Regions from separate parts of the Dinoroseobacter sp. S124A genome, predicted to be linked through region 1. Evidence: riboswitches for the same ligand, from Rfam matches in the RefSeq annotation. Region 1 holds a riboswitch; the other holds the start of a gene.
What was found. Region 1 has a riboswitch for cobalamin ahead of ACP15I_RS05730 (DUF1636 family protein). Riboswitches for the same ligand answer to the same signal wherever they lie in the genome.

Region 1 (10,603 bases):
GCGCGGCGCTGCGACTGCTCTTTCTGTCGCAGGCGCGGGGCCATCGCGGTCTCGGTCAAGCTGCCGGATCTGCGGGTGGTGCAGGGCGCAGAGGCGCTGCGGCTTTACACTTGGGGCACGGGCACCGCGAAGCATTACTTTTGCGGAACCTGCGGGATCTACACCCACCATCAACGGCGCTCGGATCCCACGGAATACGGGGTGAATGCCGCAGCCCTCGACGGCGTGAACCCGCGCGATCTGGGCGAGGTGCCCTGGGCAGACGGCGTGAACCACGTGTCGGATTCCGCCCCCCGCTAGACCCCGCGTTCGGCGGGCCTGCGGTCCGTCCGGGCTCAGCGCGCGCGGATGGTCTGGGAAAACTTGCCGAAGATCGGCTCGTTGGCCGCCAGGATATGTCCGTCCTCGAGCATGGATTGCCCCTCGCGGATCGGCTCCACCAGCCCGCCCGCCTCGCGCACCAGCACGATGCCCGCCGCGATATCCCAAGGTTTCAACCCACGCTCCCAGAAGCCCTCGTAGCGGCCCGCCGCCACATAGGCGAGGTCGAGCGCCGCCGCCCCCCAGCGCCGCACGCCCGCGCATTGCGGCAGGATCTGCCCCAGATCGCTCAGCGTTGCCGGCAGGTACTTGTTGTTCGCAAAAGGCAGCCCCGTGGCAAAGACCGACTCGATCATCACCCGGCGCGACGAGACCCGCATCCGCGTCTGGTTCATCCAGGCGCCCTGCCCCTTCTCTGCGAAAAACATCTCGTCCTTGGCCGCATCGAACACGACCCCGGCGACCACCTCGCCCTTATGCTCCAGCGCGATCGACACCGCCCAATGGGGCATTCCGTGCAAGAAGTTCGTCGTCCCGTCCAGCGGGTCCACGATCCAGCGTCGGGTCGGGTCCGCGCCCATCACCTCGGCCTTGCTCTCCTCGGCCAGCCAGCCGTAAGTCGGCCGCGCCTCGCGCAGCTCGGTCTCGAGGATCTCCTGGGCGCGCAGATCCGCGCGGCTCACGAAATCGCCCGCCCCCTTCATCGAGGCCTGGAGGTTCTCAACCTCGCGAAAATCCTTCACGAGGCTGCGCCCCGCGGCCCGCGCGGCCTTGATCATCACGTTGAGATTTGCACTTCCAATCGCCATTCCCGGCCTCCTGAATTCCAGCGCATGGCTATAGACCCGGGGCTGCGCGCTGCCAACCCCCAAACACCGCCGCCGATGGCTGGTTTTGCCCCAAGCCACACCCATATGAAGGGGATGTTGACCCGTCGCGCCGCCCTCGCCCTGACCTCCGCCGCCCTGATCGCGCCCCCGGCCCGCGCCAATGCGTCCTGGGACGGCGTGGCCGAGGCCGCGCGCCGGCTCGATCAGCTCCACAGCCTCACCATTGCCCACCGGGGCGAGACCGTGCTGGCCGAGGCGTTTCGCGGCCCGGCCCTGAGCCGCCCCGCGCCGATCAAATCCGTGTCGAAATCCCTCGTCGCCCTCCTGCTCGGCGCGGCCATCGACCGGGGCGAGATCCCGGGCCCCGCCACCCGCCTCGCCGAAATCGCCCCCGGGCTGATCCCGCAAGGGGCGACGCCCATCGTGCCGAATCTGACCATGGCGGACCTGGTGACCATGCAAACCGGGCTGGAGCGCACCTCGGGTGCCAATTATGGCGGCTGGGTCGCAAGCCCGAACTGGGTCGCCGATGCCCTGTCGCGCCCGCAAGTGGGCCAGCCCGGACGGGGCATGCTCTATTCCACCGGCAGCTTCCACGTGCTGGGTGCTGCGCTGGCAGAGGCCACGGGGCTGAGCCTGCTGGCCCAGATGCGCGACCGGATCGGCAGCCCGCTCGGGATCGAGATCCCGGCCTGGACCCGCGATCCACAGGGCTACTATCTGGGCGGCAACGAAATGGCCCTGCGCCCGGCGGATCTGCTGCGCATCGGCGAAATGGTCCGCCAGGGCGGCACCGGGAACGGGCCCCCGGTGATCAGCGCCGACTGGATCACCGCCTCGGCCCAGCCGCGCACACGCTCGCGCTTTTCCGGTCTGGCCTATGGCTATGGCTGGTTTCTGGGGCGCGCCGATGGCGCCGGCTTCCTGCTCGCCCGCGGCTATGGCGGCCAGATCCTCTGCATCCTGCCCGAGCGCGCGCTCACCATCGCGATCACCTCCGACCCCACGCGGCCCGCCCGCTCCGGCGGCTATTTCGGCGCGCTGATGACGCTGATCGATGGCACCATCCTGCCCGCAGCCCGCAGCGCCTGAGATCTTAAGTCTCTAAATATCCCCGCCGGAGGCTCCCGCCCCCGCCAACTGCCCGGCCCGTTGCAGTTTCAGCGGCTCGGTCCGGGCCAGCCGGATCACATGGGACATGAAGGGCAAGGTGGTCTCGTCCCGCCGGGTCGCCGCATAGAGCCGCTTGGTCACCCCACCCTCGGTCAGGGGCCGGGTCACATAGTCGGAATTGTAGCGCACCTCGCGCACCACCCAATCCGGCAGTACCGCAACACCCCGGTTCGACGCCACCAGCAGCAGGATCACCGCCGTCAGCTCCACCTGCCGAAGCGCCCGAGGCTCGATCCGCGCCGGGATCAGCAGCTCCGAAAACACATCCAGCCGCGCCCGTTCCACCGGATAGGTGATCAGCAGCTCATCGCGAAAATCCTCGGCCTCCACATAGGGCTTCTGCGCCAGCGGATGGGTGGCGGAGGCCACGAAAACTGGCTCGTAATCAAAAAGCGGCGTGAAATCGATCCCGGGCAGATCCTCCGGGTCCGAGGAAATCACCAGATCCACCTCCTCGCGCTGCAGGGCGGGCAAGGCCTGAAACTGCAGGCCCGGACGGATATCCACATCCACATCGGGCCAGGCCTTGCGGAACTGCTCCAGCACGGGAAAGAGCCACTCGAAACAGGCATGGCACTCGATCGCGATATGCAGCCGCCCGGTCTTGCCCGCCTTGATCCCGCGGAACTCCTCCTCCAGCGCTGCGACCTGGGGCAGCACCTGCTCGGCCAGCCGCAAGAGCCGCATCCCCGCCGCCGAAAGCTTCAGCGGTTTGGACCGGCGCACGAAGAGCTCTAGCCCCGCCTGATCCTCCAACCCCTTGATCTGGTGAGACAAAGCCGATTGCGTGATGTTCAGGATATCGGCGGCCTTGGCCAACCCGCCCGCCTCGTGGATCGCCTTGACCGTGCGCAGATGTCGAAATTCCAGATGCATGACCTGAGCCGCCTTCATGTTTATCTTGAAGATTATGAAATTGTCTCAGATTGGCAAGTGTGCGAACTAGCCTGCAACCCAAGATCAGGAATATCTCATGTCCGCGCCGCGCGTTTCGTTCGAATTCTTTCCGCCGCAATCCATCGCCGCATCTTTCCGCCTCTGGGATACGGTCCAAACCCTCGCGCCCCTCGACCCGAGCTTCGTCTCGGTGACCTATGGCGCGGGCGGCACGACGCGCAAGCTGACCCATGACGCGGTGGCCACCATCGGCAAGAATTACGGGCTGAACGTGGCCGCCCACCTGACCTGCGTCGAGGCGACCCGCGCCGAAACCCTCGAGATCGCCGAGGGCTACTCGGCAGCGGGCGTCACCGAGATCGTCGCCTTGCGCGGCGACCCGCCCAAGGGCGCAGACGGGTTCACCCCGGCCCGGGATGGCTTTGCCAGCTCCGTCGAGCTGATCGAGGCGCTGGCGGCCACGGGCAAGTTCAACATCCGTGTCGGCGCCTATCCGGACCAGCACCCGGAGGCCGCGACGGCCCAGGCGGATGTGGATTACCTCAAGCGCAAGATCGACGCCGGGGCCGCCGCCGCGATCACCCAGTTCTTCTTCGAGGCCGAGACATTCTTCCGCTTCCGCGACCGCTGCGTGGCCGCCGGGATCAACGCGCCGATCATTCCGGGCATCTTCCCGATCGAGAACTGGACCAAGGCCCGCAATTTCGCCCTGCGCTGCGGCACCAAGGTCCCTGCCTGGCTCGACGAGGCCTTTGCCGCCGCCACACGCGATGGCCGCGAGGAGCTGCTCTCCATCGCGCTGGCCACAGAGATGTGCACCGAGCTGCGCGAGGGCGGGGTCGAGGATCTGCATTTCTACACCCTGAACAAGCCCGAGCTGACCCGCGAGGTCTGCGCCGCCCTGGGCGTCAGCCCCAAGGCTGCGCTCTCCGAGGTGGCCTGACGTAACGTCACGGCTGCCCCGCCCCGCCGCACTGCCTAGCATTTGCGGGCAGGCAAAACCGGGGGGATCATGACCGACAACTTCGCCGTGGTGGATCGCGAGACGCTGCTCTCGCTCTCGGGACTCGAATTCATGCAGGGCATGCTGCGCGGGGACCTCCCCCGCCCGCCGATCTCGGTCGGGCTGGGATACCGGCTGACCTCTGTCGAGACGGGCCGCGTGGTCTTCACCGGCGCGCCCTCCGAGGCCCATTGCAACCCGATGGGCGGGGTGCATGGCGGCTGGTATGGCACGCTGCTGGACAGTTGCATGGCCTGCGCGGTGATGACCCTCGTGCCCAAGGGGCGGTTCTACACAACGCTGGAATACAAGATCAACATCACCCGCGCCCTCCGCCCGGGGGTCGAGATCACCGCCGAGGGGCTGATCGATCATGGCGGGCGCACAACCGCCACGGCCCATGGCGAAATCCGCGGGGTCGCAGATGGCAAGCTCTATGCCACCGGCACCACCACCTGCCTGATCATGGATGGCTGACCCTGGGGTCTAGGGCCCAAAGCGCCGCGCACCCAGTGCCGCCAGCGCCCCGTCGCGCGCCGGATCCGTCAGCCAGGCTGCCAGCCCCTGTGCCGCCTCTGACGCCTCGTGGCTGAGGCAGAGGGACAGGTCCACATGAACCTCCAGCGCTTCGGGACAGATCGCAACCGCATGGACACCCGGCACCGGGGCGATATTGGTCAGCGGCAGCACCGCGAGGTCCACCTCCCCCGCCTTGAGCGCGCGCATGGGCCCGCCCCCTTCGAGCCCGCAGAGCCGGTCGGCCACCTGCTCCGTCACCCCGAGGGACCGGGCCAGGGCGTGAAACTGCGCGCCGCTCGTGCCTTGATCGGTCAGCCCGATGCGCCCGGCCCCAAGGATCACCGCTGCGATCCGGGCCGGGTCGGTCACCGCCGGTGCGCTGGCCGGTCCCCGCGCAGCGAAGCTCAGTGGGGCGCGGCCAAACGGGCGATGGCGGCCTGCGGGGCTGTGCCCCGCCGCGATGATCTGCGCCACATAGACCGGGTTTGTGATCGCGATATCCCAGGCCGCGCCCGTCGCCACGTGCCCCGGCACCTCGGGGTTGAGCATATGGGTGATCCGCAGGCGGTGACCGGTCTCGGCTTCGAAGACCGGACCGAGCACATCCATGACCTCGCGCAGGGCCACGGGTACGATGAATTCAATCTCCGGCTGGGGCATTCCGCTGTCCTTTTGCGTTGCGCGCAGCCTACAGGCTGCGCGCCCGGGCCGCGATTTGAAATCGCGGCCCCCTCACCCCAACCGGCGGCGCAGGAGCCAGATGAAGAAGCTGCCCCCGATCAGGCCGGTAACAACCCCGATGGGCATCTCGTCCGGGGCCATGACCAGCCGCGCACAGATATCCGCCCAGAGCAGGAACACAGCCCCCAGAAGCGCCGAAATCGGCAGGACCCGCGCGTAATCGCCCCCCACCACCAGCCGCACGATATGGGGCACCATCAGCCCGACAAAGCCGATGATCCCGGAAAACGCCACCATCGCCCCGGTGACCAGCGCGCCCATCACGAAGACCGACAGCCGAAACCGCGCCACCGGGATCCCGAGGGTCGAGGCCGTCTCGTCGCCGATGGTCATCGCGTTGAGATTGCGCGCGTTCAGCCACAGATAGGCCCCCCCGACCACCAGGATCGCGAAGGGAAAGATCAGCTGATCCCATTGCGCCAGCCCAAGCCCGCCCAGCATCCAGAAGACCACCGTATGGCTCGCCCGGGGATCTCCGAGGAAAATCAGCATATTGGCCAGGGACATCACGATGAAGGACACCGCAACCCCGGCCAGGATCAGCCGGTCTGCACTGGTGGCGGAGGCGAATTGCGACACCGCCAGCACCAACAGCGTCGCCCCCAGCGCGCCCAGAAAGGCTAGCAGCGGCACGGTCAGCAGCCCGAGAAACAGCCCCGTATGAAGCAGCGCGAGGATCGCCCCAAAAGCCGCCCCCGCCGAAATGCCCAGCAGATGCGGATCGGCCAGCGGGTTGCGGGTGACCGCCTGCAGGCTCGCGCCCACCATGGCCAGACCCGCACCCACGCAGCAGGCCAGCAGCGCCCGGGGAAAGCGGATGTCCCAGACGATCGCCTCGCGCCCCGCCGACCAGTCCACCGGCACCGCACCCGGCACGATCTGGTTGGCCAGCACCCCCCAGACCACCGGCGCCGAGATCGAGATCGCCCCGAGGCTCACGGCAGCATAGACCGACAGGATCAGCGCTACGCCCCCCGCCACCATGGCCAGCGGGAACAGCGCCGCCCGCGCGCGCCGGACCGGGGCGGATCGCGCCATGTCGCTCACTCGGCGCGGAAGGCGGCGGCGAGGGTCTTGACCGCCGCGATATTGCGCGGCCCCGGCGTGGCCTCGACATATTCGAGCGTCACGAAGCGGTCATTCTTCACCGCGTCGATCTCGGCGAAGGCCGGGTTGGACCGCAGGAAGGCGCGCTTCTCCTCGGCGGTGACCGAGCCGTAATTGACGATCACGATGACCTCCGGATTGCGCTCTACCACGGCCTCCCAGCCGACGGTGGCCCAGCTTTTCTCGAAATCGTTCATGATGTTGGTGCCGCCAGCCGCCTCGATCAGGGCGTTCGGCATGGCATAGCGCCCGGCGGTAAACGGCACATCCTCGCCGCTGTCATAGACAAAGACCCGGGGCGCCTCGGCCAACGCGGGCAGATTGGCGGTGAAATCTGCGAGATCCGCCTCATAGCCCGCGATCAGCGCCTCGGCCCGCTCCGGCACCCCGAAGATCGCGCCCAGATTGCGCAGGTCAGCATACATGTCCTCCATGCTCGCCGGACCTTTTTCAGAGATATGGATGCAGCTCTCGGTCAGTTCATAGACCGGGATGCCGAAGGGCGCGAGGGTCTCTGGCGTGACGTCACCGCCAACCCGCATGCCGTAATTCCACCCGGCAAAGAAGAAATCCGCATCGGCCCCGATCAGCACTTCCTTGGTCGGGTATTTCTCGGCCAGTTCGGGCAAGGCCTCGACGCCCGTGCGCATGGTCTCATCCAGAGTTTTCCAGCCCGAAATGCCCGTATAGCCGACCATCCGATCCGCCAGCCCGAGGACCAGCATCATCTCGGTCAGGTTCACATCATGGGAAACGGCCGCCTTGGGCGGGGCGTCAAAGGTGACCTCGCGGTCGCAGCTTTGCACGGTGGTCTCGGCCAGCGCGGCAGTGGTCAGCAGGGTCGTGGCGAGGAGCGTCAATGTCAGTTTCATGGGGTCTTCAGTCAGGAAGGAAGGTGAAAGGAAAGATGTTGGCTGTTGCTCGGGTCGAGCCGTTCGCGCCGGGCCTCGACCCGGAACGCGTGGGACACGGCCGTCTCGGTCAGCACTTGATCGGGGGTGCCGAAACCGCGGGTCCAGCCCGCCTCCAGCAGCAGGATCTGGTCGCAGATCTCGGCGGCCATGTTCAGGTCGTGGAGCGAAACGATGATCGTCAGGTCGAGATTGCGGATCAGGGCCAGCACCTCGAGCTGGTGGCGGATATCCAGATGATTGGTCGGCTCGTCGAGGACCAGCACCTGCGGCTCCTGCGCGAGGGCGCGCGCCACCATCACGCGCTGCCGCTCGCCGCCCGAGAGCGTGGCGAGATCGCGCTCGGCCAGCCCAGTCAGGTGCAGCTGCGCCAGCGCCGCCTCGACCTTTTCCGCATCCTGCGCCCCGGTTCTGGCCAGTCCCGAACGAAAGGGCGTGCGGCCCAGCGCCACCACTTCGCGCACGGTCAGCCCGAAGGACGACGCATGCTCCTGCAGGACCGCCGCGACCTTGCGCGCGGCCTCGCGTGGCGAGATCTCCCAGAGATCCGCGCCCCCCACCCGGATCCGTCCGGTGGCGGGCCGCTGGAAGCGGTAGATCATCCGCAAAAGCGTCGACTTGCCCGCCCCGTTCGGCCCGACCACGCCCAGCACATCGCCCGCAGGCACATGAAAGCTTGTGGGATGCACCAGCAGCGGGTCCGCCCGGCGCGGGGCCCAGCTGATCCCGTCGGCGCTCAGATCTGCAGCGCTCATGACGCGCGCTGCCCGGGGGCCGCCTCTTTCAGCGCGATGATCGCCGCCGGCACCCGTGCCAGCGTGGTGCGCCGCAGCTTGCCCGGCCGATCCACCGAGGAACACCAGCCATTGCCGAGCACCGCGTATTGCCGGGCAAAGGCCACCAGATCGTCGATATCCACGTCTGGTTCGATGTCGCCAAACAGATAGGTCGCCTTGCGCGTGCCGTGATAGGCCACGGTGCAGGGCCGCTCGCAGCCCGCCATGCAGGCCACGCCGGAAATCTCGAAACTCTCGGGCACGCTGTCGCCCGCCGCCGCGATGGCCGCGCGCAGCCGGGCGATCAGTTCATAGCCCGGGCGGCAGTCACTGCCCTTGTGCCGACACGACGTGCAGACCGTGATTCTGTGGGTTGGGGTTGCCATATCGCCCTCCGCGATCGCCCAGGGGCGTGCGTGGGACCGGGATATCGAAACGGAGCGACCCGTCTCACCATCATAGCCTCCTGTCCGGACACCCCGCCCGGGTTGAAGTTACGTCACCGATGGCAGGTCTCCTGACTCGCGGGTCCGGGCTCGCCCGATCCTTCCCGAGCGCGGTCGCTCAGTGGTGATCATCGGGGTCGCTCGCCGCTCACAGTTGCGGGGGCAGTTACGGATTTGGCGCCGCTTGGCTCCTCCTCACCGTATTCCCTTTTCATCCCGGCCTGGCCTTTGGCCTCCGGGAACCATCGGGGCGACTGTCGGGAAGTTTGCCCAGCCCGTCAAGCCATCCTGACAGATCGGGTAAAACCGCCGCAGGGCCCGGCTCAGCGGTGGGAGATCCGCTCAGGCGCGGGACGGGCGGCGCGCCCGCGCGGCAGGATGGCGGCAAGGCTCTGGCCCGCCGCGGTGGCCAGCGCGCCCAGGGGCGGGATCCGGCGGCGGCGCGGCACGCTCTCATGCAGGCTCTCGGAGCGGTCCACCCCCACCCGGCGCGCCCGGCGCCGCACGAACAGCTTTCCCCAGCTGCGCCAGGACCCCATCGAGGGCGCATTGGCATCGCGCGGGAAGCGGTCCTGCCAGCCATCGGGCAGGCGCAGCCCGCAGGCCTCGGCCTGCTCCAGCATCCAGACGAAGGGGATATTGGCGAGGGGCCGCGCGGCAGAGAACCCGGCCAGCTGCCCGCCGATATCCCCATGGGTGCCACGGAACCAGACCTGCTCCACATGGCCGTTCCAGCCCGGCGGGCAATGCCACAGGACCGGGGCAAAGGCCCGGCGCCGCTCGTTCAGGGCCAGCGCGTGGAAGCCGTGCTTGACCGCGCCGCTGAGCTGATCCGAGTGAAACGCGCTGGCCATGGGCGCGAGCCGCCGCAGACCCGGCATCTGGATGCCCAGCGCCTTGACCGTGTCCCAGACCCCGACCATCTCGATCTCCACCTGCCGGTGGCAATAGCGGTCGGCAAACCGCTCGGCAAAGCGGCTGTCCCGGCGTTCCTGGTAATAGGCATAGAGCTGGCGCACCCGCTGCGCGGTCGCGGCCTCGGGCCGGATCAGGCCAAAGCGGTCGATCAGCCCCGCCAGCGAGCGCACGGCATAGGCGCCGCGCGAATAGCCCATGAGAAAGATCCGGTCCCCCGGGCGATAGCGATGGGCAAGAAACCGGTAAGCGCGGCGGATCTGCCGGTTGATGCCGATCCCGGCGATCACCTCGATGGACCGGCGCCAGCCCTGCCACTGGATCCCCGGCTCGTAGAACAGGGTGACATGGGGGTCGCGGCGGTCACGGATCAGCTTGTAGGCCAGCCCGGCATTGGTCTCGCGTCCGGGCATGAACGAGGACATCGTCCCGTCGAGAATGACGATATGGTCCGTGGGGACATGGGCGGGGCGCGCCGCCGGGTTCGGGGCAGGTGTCCTCATACCCCCAAGATTGTAGTCCCGAAAGGTTAAGTAAAGAACAGACCGAGCACAGGGCCGTGTGCGGCCCGTGAGCACACGGATTTGCGAACAATCGGCGCGCGCAGGAAAGACTTATGCGTGAACGACTTGCGCGTTAATCTTAATGCAAAACCTGCAGAATCCGCGCGGGTCGGCCCCGCCAACGGCGGGGCCACCGATCCATCTATTCGGCGGCGTGGGGGGTTTGGGCCAGCATTTCCCACATGCGCGCGGGGGTGAAGGGCATGTCTACCTTGCGCAGGCCCAGATCCCAGACCGCGTCCTGCACCGCATTGGCCACGGCAGCGAGCGCGCCGACGGTTCCGGCCTCGCCGCAGCCTTTCATGCCCAGCACGTTGTTCTTGGACGGCACCGGCTCGGTATAGAAGGCGATCATCGGCACGTCATCGGCGCGCGGCATGCCGTAATCCATGAAACTCGCC
Region 2 (10,603 bases), on a different contig from region 1:
CATCCGCCTCCTGCCCCTGAATGTCGCTGCGCTTAGCCTCGGCCTCGGTCAGGGCGGCCTCGGCGGCCTCGGTCTCGGCCTGTGCGGCGGTCTGGGCCGTTCCGGCCTCGGCAAATCGCGCCTCGGCCTGGGTCAAACCGCTCTGCGCCTCGGACAGGGCGGTATCGGCCTTGGCGGCCTGTTCCTGCGCGCGGGCCTCGGTCCGCGTTGCCTCCTGCAAGAGGCGCTGGGTCGACTGGTGCCGAGCCGCGAGCCGCGCCACATCCTCGGTCATCTCCGATTGGGTCGTCTCGCGGTCAGTCAGAACCTCGCCCGCCGCGCGCGCGGCCTCTGCCGCCTCGGCGAGCTTTTCGTCATGGCCCTCGGCGGCCTTGGCGATCTGGCCCTGCTCCCATTCGAGCTTGTCGATGGTCTCGCCCGCATCCTTGTTCAGCCCTTCTTCGCGGGCGATGTCGGCCTCAAGGGTGGTGATCCGCCCGGTCAGGGTCTCGATCGCGTCGCGCGCCCGGGTTTCCTGATCGGCCAGAGTGTCGCGCTGCACATGGAGCCGCTGGACCACCGCGCCCGCAATCGCCTCTTCCTCGCGCAGGGGGGGCAGCGCCTCGTCTGCCTTGACCCGGGCCTGCGCCGCCTGCCGGGCGGCGGTTTCGGCCGCCCCCGCCTCGGTGGTGCGGGCGGTCAGTGCCTGCACCGCGACCAGCCGGGCCTCATCGGCCTCGCGCCAGCGCCGATAGAGCAGAAGCCCCTCGGCCTGCCGCAGCTGCGTGCCGATTTCACGGTAGCGGGCCGCCTGCTTGGCCTGCCGCGCGAGGGTCGAGAGCTGCGCGGCCAGCGCCTCCAACACGTCATCGACCCGGTCGAGATTGGCCTCGGCGCCCTTGAGCTTGAGCTCGGCCTCGTGACGCCGCTGGTAGAGCCCCGAGATCCCGGCAGCCTCTTCGAGGATCCGCCGCCGCGCCTTGGGCTTGGCATTGATCAGCTCCGAGATCTGGCCCTGCCGCACCAGCGCCGGGGAGTGCGCCCCGGTGGAGGCATCGGCAAAGAGCATCTGCACGTCGCGCGCCCGCACATCCTTGCCGTTGGTCTTGTAGGCCGAGCCCACATCCCGGGTGATCCGGCGGATGATTTCGAGCTGGTCCGTATCGTTGAACCCCGCCGGGGCGCGGCGGTCGGAATTGTCCATGATCAACGCCACTTCGGCGAAGTTGCGGGCCGGGCGGCTGGCCGCCCCGGCAAAGATCACATCCTCCATGCCGCCGCCCCGCATGGCAGTCGGCCGGTTCTCCCCCATCACCCAGCGCAACGCCTCGAGCAGGTTCGACTTGCCACATCCGTTCGGTCCGACCACGCCGGTCAGCCCGTCGCCGATGATCAGATCGGTCGGGTCCACGAAGCTCTTGAAGCCATTCAGGCGCAGTCGGTTGAACCGCATCGGGGGTCTCCGGGCATGATTCTTCAACCTCCGAGGGTCACGGCCTGCGGCTCATGAGTCAATCCCGCCACCAAATATCGTCGTGGATAAGTCGAAATCCGCGATATATTGCGGTGACTTCAAGATAACCCGTGCCGCCTGCGGCACCTGCGCCCCAACTCGGATCTTGACGGCCCGCGGGTCCCGCGCGCACAAACGCCGGGCATGGTTCCCCGTGCCCGCGCCAAGCGTCCGGGGGATCAAATGGGAATGTGGAACGGCCCGATCCAACCCGGAGGGCCCAAGCCTCAGCCGCCCCCGCGACTGTATGCGGAGAGGGATGCCGACACGCCACTGGAGCGCCCTGCTCTGGGAAGGCCGGGATACCCATCGACCCGTGAGCCAGGAGACCAGCCATGCAGACCGCAACCCCCTCCTGTCGGGTGTGACAGGGTATGGAGATACAACATGCATATCGAACCCGGCGTCGTGAACGGCGCCAAACTTGTCCTGAGCTATGCCACCGCAGCCGGGGCCGTGGCCTATTCCGGCAAACTGATCTGGGACAGCCTCGTGGCGCGCGGCGCGCCTTCGCTGGTGGCCCGCAGCCTGCTGGCGACGCTGGCGGTTTTCGTCTTCTTCGAGCTTCTGCCCCATTTCGCCGTGGGCGTCTCGGAGGTGCATTTCATCCTCGGCACGACGCTTCTGCTGATCCTCGGGACGGCGCCTGCGGCCATCGGACTGGCGCTCGGTCTGCTGCTGCAGGGCGTGCTCTTCGCGCCCATCGACCTGCCGCAATACGGGATGAACCTGACGACGCTGCTGGTGCCGCTCTTTGGCATTCACCTGATGGCAAAGCGGATCATCGCGCCGGATACGGCCTATGTAGACCTCAGCTACGCCCAGGCGCTGAAGCTGTCGGCAGCCTATCAGGGCGGCGTGGTCGCCTGGGTGGCGTTCTGGGCGATCTATGGCTCGGGGGTCGGGGCCGAGAACCTGGCCGCCGTGGTCAGCTTTGGCGCGGCCTATATGCTGGTTCTGATCATCGAACCGGTGGCCGATCTGGCGATCCTCTGGGCTGCCAAGACCCTGAACCGCTCGGGCCGCCAGAGCGCGCTGGTCACACCGCGGCTCTTTCACCCGCAGACGGCCTGACAAACGCCGCTCTGGCCCGCGCCGCATGACCCGGGCAATACCACGTTCCGGGTCGCGGCAAAGGGCCAGAGCCCCGCGACCTTATCCCGGCCGGGCGATGCCCCGGTCGCGCATCCCCTGATCGGAGCCACCCATGCCCGCCAAAATTCCTGCCACTGTCGTCACCGGCTTTCTCGGCGCCGGGAAAACCACGCTGATCCGCCATATGCTCGCCAATGCCGAGGGCAAGCGGATCGCCCTGATCATCAACGAGTTCGGCGATCTCGGCGTCGATGGCGACATCCTCAAGGGCTGCGGGGACGAGACCTGCACCGAGGATGACATCATGGAGCTCAGCAATGGCTGCATCTGCTGCACCGTGGCCGATGACTTCATCCCGACCATGGAGGCCCTGCTGGCCCGCGACACGCCACCCGATCACATCGTGATCGAAACCTCGGGGCTGGCCCTGCCGCAACCGCTGGTCCGGGCGTTCAACTGGCCGGGGATCTCGACCAAGGTGACCGTGGATGGCGTGGTGACGGTGGTCGATGGCAAGGCGGTGACCGAGGGCCGTTTCGCCCATTCCGTCGACGCGGTGGATGCCCAGCGCAAGCTGGACGAGAATCTCGACCATGAGACCCCGCTCTCGGAGCTGTTCGAGGATCAGGTGGCCTGCGCCGACATGCTGGTGGTGAACAAGTCCGACCTGCTGAGCCCGGCAGAGGCCGAGGCCCTGACCGGCAGGCTGAAATCCGAAGCCCGCGCTGGCGTGCAGGTGGTCAGCGCGACGCAAGGCGCGCTGCCGGTGGATGTCCTGCTGGGGCAGGGCATCGGGGCCGAGGCGGATCTGGACGCGCGCGGCGAGGTCCATCACCACCATCATCACGAGGACGACCATCACCACCATGATGACGACCATCCTCACGACCATGACCATCACCACCATCATGATCACGACCATGATGCTTTCACCTCCTTCGTGGTGACCTTGCCCGAGATCACCGACCCGGAGGGGTTCGCGGCCCATGTCACCCGGGTGATCGAGGATCACGATATCCTGCGCCTCAAGGGGTTCGCCGCCGTGGCCGGCAAGCCCATGCGCCTGACCCTGCAGGCCGTTGGCCCCCGGATCGACACCTATTTCGACCGCCCGCTCGGCGCGTCGGAGCCGCGCGAGACCCGGCTGGTGGTGATCGGCCAGGCGGGGCTCGACCAGGCCGCCATCGACGCGGCCCTGCGTGCATGACCGTCACCGTCCGACGCGCTGACCCGCTCGGCCCTGAGGCGCGCGCGCTTCTCGGGGCCAGCGCGGCAATGATGGCCGACCGGTACCCGGCTGAGGTGAATTACAGCATGGCCCCCGAGGATCTGGACGATCCGGCGATCCGCTTCGTGCTGGCCTTCGCGGACGACACGGCGATCGGATGCGCGGCGCTGGCCACCCGGGCGGGATATGGCGAGATCAAGTCGATGTTCGTCGCCCCCGAGGCGCGCGGCCTCGGCGCGGGCGCGGCTCTGCTCCGCACGCTTGAGGGGTTTGCCCGCGAGGATGGGCTGCCCGCTTTGCGGCTCGAGACGGGACCGGATCTGACCTCGGCCTGCGCGCTCTACGAGCGTGAGGGATTCGCGACGCGCGGTCCTTTTGGCGATTATCTCGACGATCCCCTTAGCCGCTTTTACGAAAAACCACTCGGGGCTTGATCCGGCGCAACTTTCTGCGCGGTTTTTAGTCAGTTTCTCCCGGGTTTGCTTGCCGTCGCGGCGCAAAGCTGGATTTCATCCTCGCCTTTCCCTCCGCAACCGGTCATACTTTGGTCGAGGGGTATGGGTCCGTCTGCGGGCCCGGAGTTATGAACATATGCCACGCGAGATCCGGATTTACCGGTCCACCCCGTTTGACCCTCTGGCGCAAACGCTGCTGATCCCGCCGAAATCGCGGACCCGCCCGGACATGTCCGATGTGACGGGGCCGAACGGCTATTTCTACCTCGCCGCACGGGACGAGGTCGGACTGGGCTGTATCGCCCTGCGCAACATGGGCAGTTTCGGTCTGGTCAGCGCCTTTCGCTTCGTCGCCGCCGAGGCCGGCGGCAGCCTGCCGGATATCCTGATCGAGCAGGTCGAGACGCTCGCGCGCAGCCTGCGCCTGCGCGTGATCCGCGCCTGGGTGGATCGGATGCACCCGATCCAGGCCGAAGCCCTGCGCCGCAACCAGTATATCGCCAGTTCCGAAGAGCTGGGGAGCGATGAGTTGGTGCTCTATGAGCGGGAATTGCATCGCGCGCCCCACCGGTTGAGCGACCCAGTCCTGAAGGGCCCGCCGATTTTTCCCAAGCGCTAGCGCCCGCCATTGCCGGGCTGCGGCAGGCTTGATAGACCCGCCGCTGCACTTGGAGAAACGGGGCGCAACATGCATCTTCTGGCCGCGACACCCGGCAGCATCGATGACGGGCAGGAGCCTGTGGATCTGAGCCAGACGCCCGGCGATCTGGTGTTCATCTCCGCCGCCGATACGGAACTGGCAGCCCTGAGCGCGGCCCGCGCCGAGATGGCCGCGCCGCCCAGCCTGCGGCTGGCGAGCATGATGCATCTGCGCCACCCGATGTCCGTGGATCTCCATATCGATGACTGCGCGTCCCGGGCCCGGCTGGTGATCGCGCGCGTTCTGGGCGGGCTGGGCTATTGGCGCTACGGGGCCGAGCAATACGCCGCCCGGGTCGCGGCGGCGGGCGGCCACGTGATCCTGCTGCCCGGGGATGACAAGCCCGACGACGCCCTGCGAGAGCTGTCGACCCTGCGCGGGGCCGAGTATGACGCGCTCTGGTCCTATCTGGTCGAGGGCGGGCCAGAGAATGCCGCGAATTTCCTCGCCTATGCGCAGCATCTGCTGGATCCCGAACGGCCCGAGCCGCCGGCGGCCGCCCCGCTCCTGCGGGCCGGGGTCTATTGGCCCGGTGCCGGGCTCAGCGATCTGGCGACCGTGCAAGCGCAGTGGCGCGCAGACGCGCCGGTTGTACCGCTCATCTTCTACCGCGCACTGGTGCAGGGGGCCGGGCTGCACCCGATCAACCGGCTGGTCCGGGCACTGGCGCGCAAGGGGCTGAACCCGCTGCCGATCTTCGTCGCCTCCCTCAAGGATCCGGTCTCGGTCGCGACCCTTCAGGGGCTTTTCCGGCAAGCACCGCCGGATGTGATCCTGAACTGTACGAGCTTTGCCGTGGGCACCCCAGACGGGACGGGCAAGGCCGGCGCCAACCCGCTGACCATGGCAGAGACGCGCGAGGCGCCTGTGTTTCAGGTGGTCCTCGCGGGCAGCAGCGAAGCCGCTTGGGACGAGGGCACCACCGGCCTCTCGGCACGGGACATCGCCATGAACGTGGCCCTGCCCGAGGTGGATGGTCGCGTCCTGACCCGTGCGGTCAGCTTCAAGGGGGAGGCGTTTTATGATGATGCAACAGAATGCGCTATCGCCACCTATCAGGCCCAGGGCGACCGGATCGCCTTTGTGGCGGATCTTGCGGCGAATTGGGCCACACTCCGGCGCATGCCGGTGGGCGACCGGCGCACCGCACTGATCCTCGCGAACTACCCCAACAAGGACGGACGGCTCGCCAATGGCGTGGGGCTGGACACGCCCGAGGCCACCGCGCGGATGCTGACCGCGCTGGCCGCCGAAGGCTATGACGTGCGCGACGCGCCCCGGGACAGTGCCGCCCTGATGGCGGCAATCCGCAAAGGCCCGACCAACTGGCTGACCGACCGGGCCGAGCGAGAGGGCGGCGTGCATCTGCCGCTGGAGACCTATCTCGCCCATTACCGCGCCCTGCCCTTCGTCGTGCGGGACCAGATCGAGAGTCGCTGGGGCGCCCCGGAAGACGATCCCTTCTTCATTGTTCCGCAAATACTCAATTCCGACGCGGCCCCAAGCGGTGCCTTCGCCCTGTCGATCCTGAGCTATGGACATGTGGTGGTGGGGATCCAGCCCGCGCGGGGCTATAACATCGACCCGACCGAGACCTATCACGCGCCGGACCTCGTGCCGCCGCATAACTATCTCGCCTTCTATTTCTGGCTGCGGCATGTCCATGGGGCGCATGCGCTGGTGCATATGGGCAAGCATGGCAATCTCGAATGGTTGCCCGGGAAATCCATCGCCCTGTCAGAGACCTGCTTTCCAGAGGTGGTGTTCGGCCCCCTGCCCCATATTTATCCCTTCATCGTCAACGACCCCGGGGAAGGGACCCAGGCCAAGCGTCGCGCGCAGGCGGTGATCATCGATCATCTCACCCCGCCCCTGACCCGGGCCGAAACCTATGGGCCGCTGCGCGATCTCGAAGCGCTGGTGGATGAGTTCTACGAGGCCGCCGGCGTGGATCCGCGGCGGATCACCGAGTTGCGGCGCGAGATCCTGTCCCTGACCTCGGTCACCGGGCTCGACAAGGATGCGGGGTTCACCGGCGACGAGGAGGGCGATCTGGCCAAGCTCGACGCCTATCTTTGCGAGTTGAAAGAGGCGCAGATCCGCGACGGGTTGCATGTCTTCGGCACCGCGCCCGAGGGCGATCTTGCGCGCGATCTTGCGATCGCGCTGACCCGCCTGCCCCGGGGCGACGGCCAGGAGGGCGACGCCTCGCTCCTGCGGGCGTTTGCAGCGGATCTGGCGCTTGGCTTCGACCCGCTTGATTGCGAGATGGCGGCGCCTTGGGCGGGGCCGCGTCCTGATCTTCTGGCAGGTCTTCTTTCTGATCCATGGCGCAGCCATGGCGATACAGTGGAGCGGCTGGAGGCTCTGGCCGTGGCGTGTGTCGAGGGCGGCATGGCTGCACCCGGTCCGGCGAGCCGCGCGGTTCTCGAGGCGATTGCAGACCATGTCCTGCCGACCATTGCGGAGTGTGGGCCGGCGGAGAAATCGGGCCTCCTCACAGCCCTGTCAGGGCGGTTCGTCGCCCCGGCGCCCTCCGGCGCGCCCACACGGGGGCGCATGGATGTCCTGCCTACGGGACGGAATTTCTTCAGTGTCGACAGCCGCGCGATCCCCACGCCCACCGCGTGGAAGCTGGGCTGGGCTTCGGCAAACCTGTTGATCGAGAAGCATTTGCAGGATCACGGGGATTGGCCCCGGTCCCTGCTGCTGGCGGCCTGGGGCACGGCGAATATGCGCACGGGCGGGGATGACATCGCCCAGTGCCTCGCCCTGATGGGGGTAAAGCCGCAATGGGACAGTGCCAATCGCCGGGTCACCGGGTTCGAGGTGCTGCCCCTGTCCGTGCTGGGGCGTCCGCGTGTGGATGTGACCCTGCGCGTCTCGGGGTTTTTCCGCGATGCCTTTCCCCAGCAGATCGCGTTAGTGGATTCTGCAGCCCGGGCGGTCATGGCCATGGACGAGCCCGAGACCGAGAACCCCGCCGCCGCCCGCGCCCGGGCCGAGGGCCATCAGGCGCGTGTGTTCGGCTCGAAACCCGGGGCCTATGGCGCGGGCCTGCAGGCGATGATCGATGAGCGGCTCTGGGCCGACAAGGCGGATCTGGCGGAGGCCTATATCGCCTGGTCGAGCTATGCCTATGGCGCCTCTGACGAGGGCACCCCGGATCGCGCGGGTTTCACCGCGCGGCTGAGCCAGGCCGAGGCGATCGTTCAGAACCAGGACAACCGCGAGCATGATCTGCTGGACAGCGACGATTACTACCAGTTCGAGGGCGGCGCTGCGGCGGCGGTCGCCACGTTGCAGGGCGCGGAACGGCCGATCTATCACAACGACCATTCCCGTCCCGAACGCCCGGTGATCCGCACCCTGGAGGAGGAGATCGGGCGCGTGGTCCGCTCCCGCGTGGTGAACCCGAAATGGATCGCCGGGGTCAAGCGCCATGGCTACAAGGGCGCCTTCGAGATCGCGGCGACGGTGGATTACCTCTTTGCCTTTGCGGCCACGACGGGGGCGGTGGCGAGCCACCATTTCGATCTGGTCCATGCGGCGATGCTGGAGGATGACGACACCCGCGCCTTCATCGCCGAGGCCAACCCGGATGCATTGCGCGAGATTGCCGAGCGGTTGAACGAGGCCATCGACCGGGGGCTCTGGCAGCCGCGCTCGAACCGCGCCAAGGCGCTGTTGAGGGATCTCGCCGCTCCGAGCCCGTAGGCGCGGCAGGCCAGCCTTAGATGAGTATTTGAAGAACAATGAGGGGGCTGGACGCCGCCCTCAGGAAGGGGCGCGTGGCGGCGTCAGAACTCCACGCCGATCTGCGCCTTGATGCCGGATCGGAAGGGGTGTTTGACAAGCTCCATCTCGGTGACGAGATCCGCGGCCTCGATCAGCTCGTCCTTGGCGTTGCGACCGGTCAGGACCACATGGGTCATCTCGGGTTTCTCGGCCTGCAGAAACCCGACGACCTCGTTGATATCGAGATAGTCGTAGCGCAGGGCGATGTTGATCTCGTCCAGCAGCACCATCCGGTTGTCCGGATCGCGGATCAGCTCCTTGGCCTTGGCCCAGGCGGCCTGGGCCATCTCAATATCGCGGTCCTTGTCCTGGGTTTCCCAGGTGAAGCCCTCACCCATGGTGTGAAAGGCGCAGCGGTCGGAGAAATGTGACAGGATCAGGTCGCGCTCGCCTGTGCTCATGCCACCCTTGATGAACTGCACCACGGCGCAGGGCATCTCATGGGCGATGCAGCGAAAGATCATCCCGAAGGCGGCGGAGGATTTGCCCTTTCCCTTGCCCGTATGGACGATGATCAGGCCCTTCTCGTCGGTCTTGGTCGCCATGATCTTGTCGCGCGCGGCCTTCTTCTTGGCCATCTTGGCGTTGTGGCGCGCCGTGTCATTTGCCTCTGTCATCGCATCCTCCGTCAGAAAAAGAGCCCCACCAGCAGCGGGGCGAGAACCGCCGTCAACACTGCGTTTACGCCCATGCCGATCCCGGCGAAAGCCCCGGCGGTCTCATTGACCTGAAACGCCCGCGCGGTGCCGATACCATGGGCGGCCACGCCGGTGGCAAAGCCGCGCGCGCGCCAGTCCCGGATCCGCAGAAGGTTCAGCAGCGGCGTGGCAAAGACCGCACCGATGATCCCGGTCAGGATCACCAGCACCGCCGTCAGCGTGGGCAGCCCCCCGATCGCCTCGGAGATGCCCAGCGCCACGGGGGCCGTGGCCGATTTCGGCGCCAGCGACATCAGAACCTCACCCCGGATGCCCAGCGCATAGCCGAGCCCGACCGCCGTCGCCATGGCCGTGAGCGAGCCCGCCAGCAGAGCCGCGATCATCGGCAAGGCCGCAGCCCGCACCTTGGCAAGGTTGGAATAGAGCGGCACGGCGAGGGCCACCGTGGCCGGGCCGAGCATGAAATGCACGAATTGCGCGCCTTCGAAATAGGTCCGGTAGGGCGTGTCCGACAGCCACAGCACCGCCGCCAGCAGCGCCACCGCCACCAGCACCGGGTTCACCAGCGGCGCGCGACCCGAGGCGCGGAACAGGGCGTCGCCGATCACATAGGCCGCCAGCGTGGCCGTCAGCCACAAGAGCGGCTCGGATGAGAGATAGACCCAGATCGCGCCGAGATCAGTCATCGCCCGCCCCTCCGACCAGACGGGCAACCCCGGTGAACACCAGCGCCCCCACCGCGATGGAGACCAGCGTCGACACCATCAGCACGATCAACAGCGGCCCGCCATCATGGCCCAGCACATCCAGATGGGCGACAACCCCGACCCCCGCCGGCACAAAGAGCAGCGACAGATGCGACAGCAGCCCGCTCGCCGTGGGGCGCACCGCCTCGGCGACCTTCGGCACCATCAGGAAGAAGGCCAGCAGCAGCACAAGCCCCAGAACCGGCCCCGGCACCAAGAGGCCGAGGGTTCGGGCCAGGACCTCGCCGATCAGCTGGAACACCAGCAGCACCAGAAGATGCAGGATCATGGGTCGGGTCCTTCGGTCAGGGCAGGTGGGCTCAGACTAAGGCCCCGCCCCCCGGACGCAATCGCGAAACGCGCCCCGGGGGCTCAGCAGCGCGAATAGACATGGCCCCAGAAATTCCGGTTCGGCAACGGGTCCGGCGCG

Region 2: it holds a riboswitch for cobalamin, as region 1 does, so the genes downstream of both, ACP15I_RS15620 (energy-coupling factor ABC transporter permease) here and ACP15I_RS05730 (DUF1636 family protein) in region 1, are expected to answer to the same signal.

Annotation. Positions count from the first base shown of each region.
Region 1 covers NZ_JBNAGD010000002.1:174,501-185,103, reverse strand. The annotation lists gene ACP15I_RS05780 (GFA family protein) at 1-300, shown strand, start outside; gene ACP15I_RS05775 (inositol monophosphatase family protein) at 336-1,130, opposite strand; gene ACP15I_RS05770 (serine hydrolase domain-containing protein) at 1,245-2,243, shown strand; gene ACP15I_RS05765 (LysR substrate-binding domain-containing protein) at 2,256-3,200, opposite strand; gene metF (methylenetetrahydrofolate reductase [NAD(P)H]) at 3,298-4,164, shown strand; gene ACP15I_RS05755 (PaaI family thioesterase) at 4,234-4,701, shown strand; gene ACP15I_RS05750 (substrate-binding domain-containing protein) at 4,711-5,403, opposite strand; gene ACP15I_RS05745 (FecCD family ABC transporter permease) at 5,476-6,522, opposite strand; gene ACP15I_RS05740 (ABC transporter substrate-binding protein) at 6,528-7,463, opposite strand; gene ACP15I_RS05735 (ABC transporter ATP-binding protein) at 7,475-8,257, opposite strand; gene ACP15I_RS05730 (DUF1636 family protein) at 8,254-8,664, opposite strand; cobalamin riboswitch at 8,769-8,986, opposite strand; gene ACP15I_RS05725 (DUF2235 domain-containing protein) at 9,048-10,142, opposite strand; gene ACP15I_RS05720 (xanthine dehydrogenase family protein molybdopterin-binding subunit) at 10,345-10,603, opposite strand, start outside.
Region 2 covers NZ_JBNAGD010000006.1:51,427-62,029, forward strand. The annotation lists gene smc (chromosome segregation protein SMC) at 1-1,432, opposite strand, end outside; cobalamin riboswitch at 1,621-1,844, shown strand; gene ACP15I_RS15620 (energy-coupling factor ABC transporter permease) at 1,880-2,566, shown strand; gene cobW (cobalamin biosynthesis protein CobW) at 2,700-3,794, shown strand; gene ACP15I_RS15630 (GNAT family N-acetyltransferase) at 3,791-4,249, shown strand; gene ACP15I_RS15635 (hypothetical protein) at 4,407-4,889, shown strand; gene cobN (cobaltochelatase subunit CobN) at 4,959-8,687, shown strand; gene cobO (cob(I)yrinic acid a,c-diamide adenosyltransferase) at 8,771-9,385, opposite strand; gene ACP15I_RS15650 (LrgB family protein) at 9,397-10,113, opposite strand; gene ACP15I_RS15655 (CidA/LrgA family protein) at 10,106-10,462, opposite strand; gene ACP15I_RS15660 (hypothetical protein) at 10,546-10,603, opposite strand, start outside.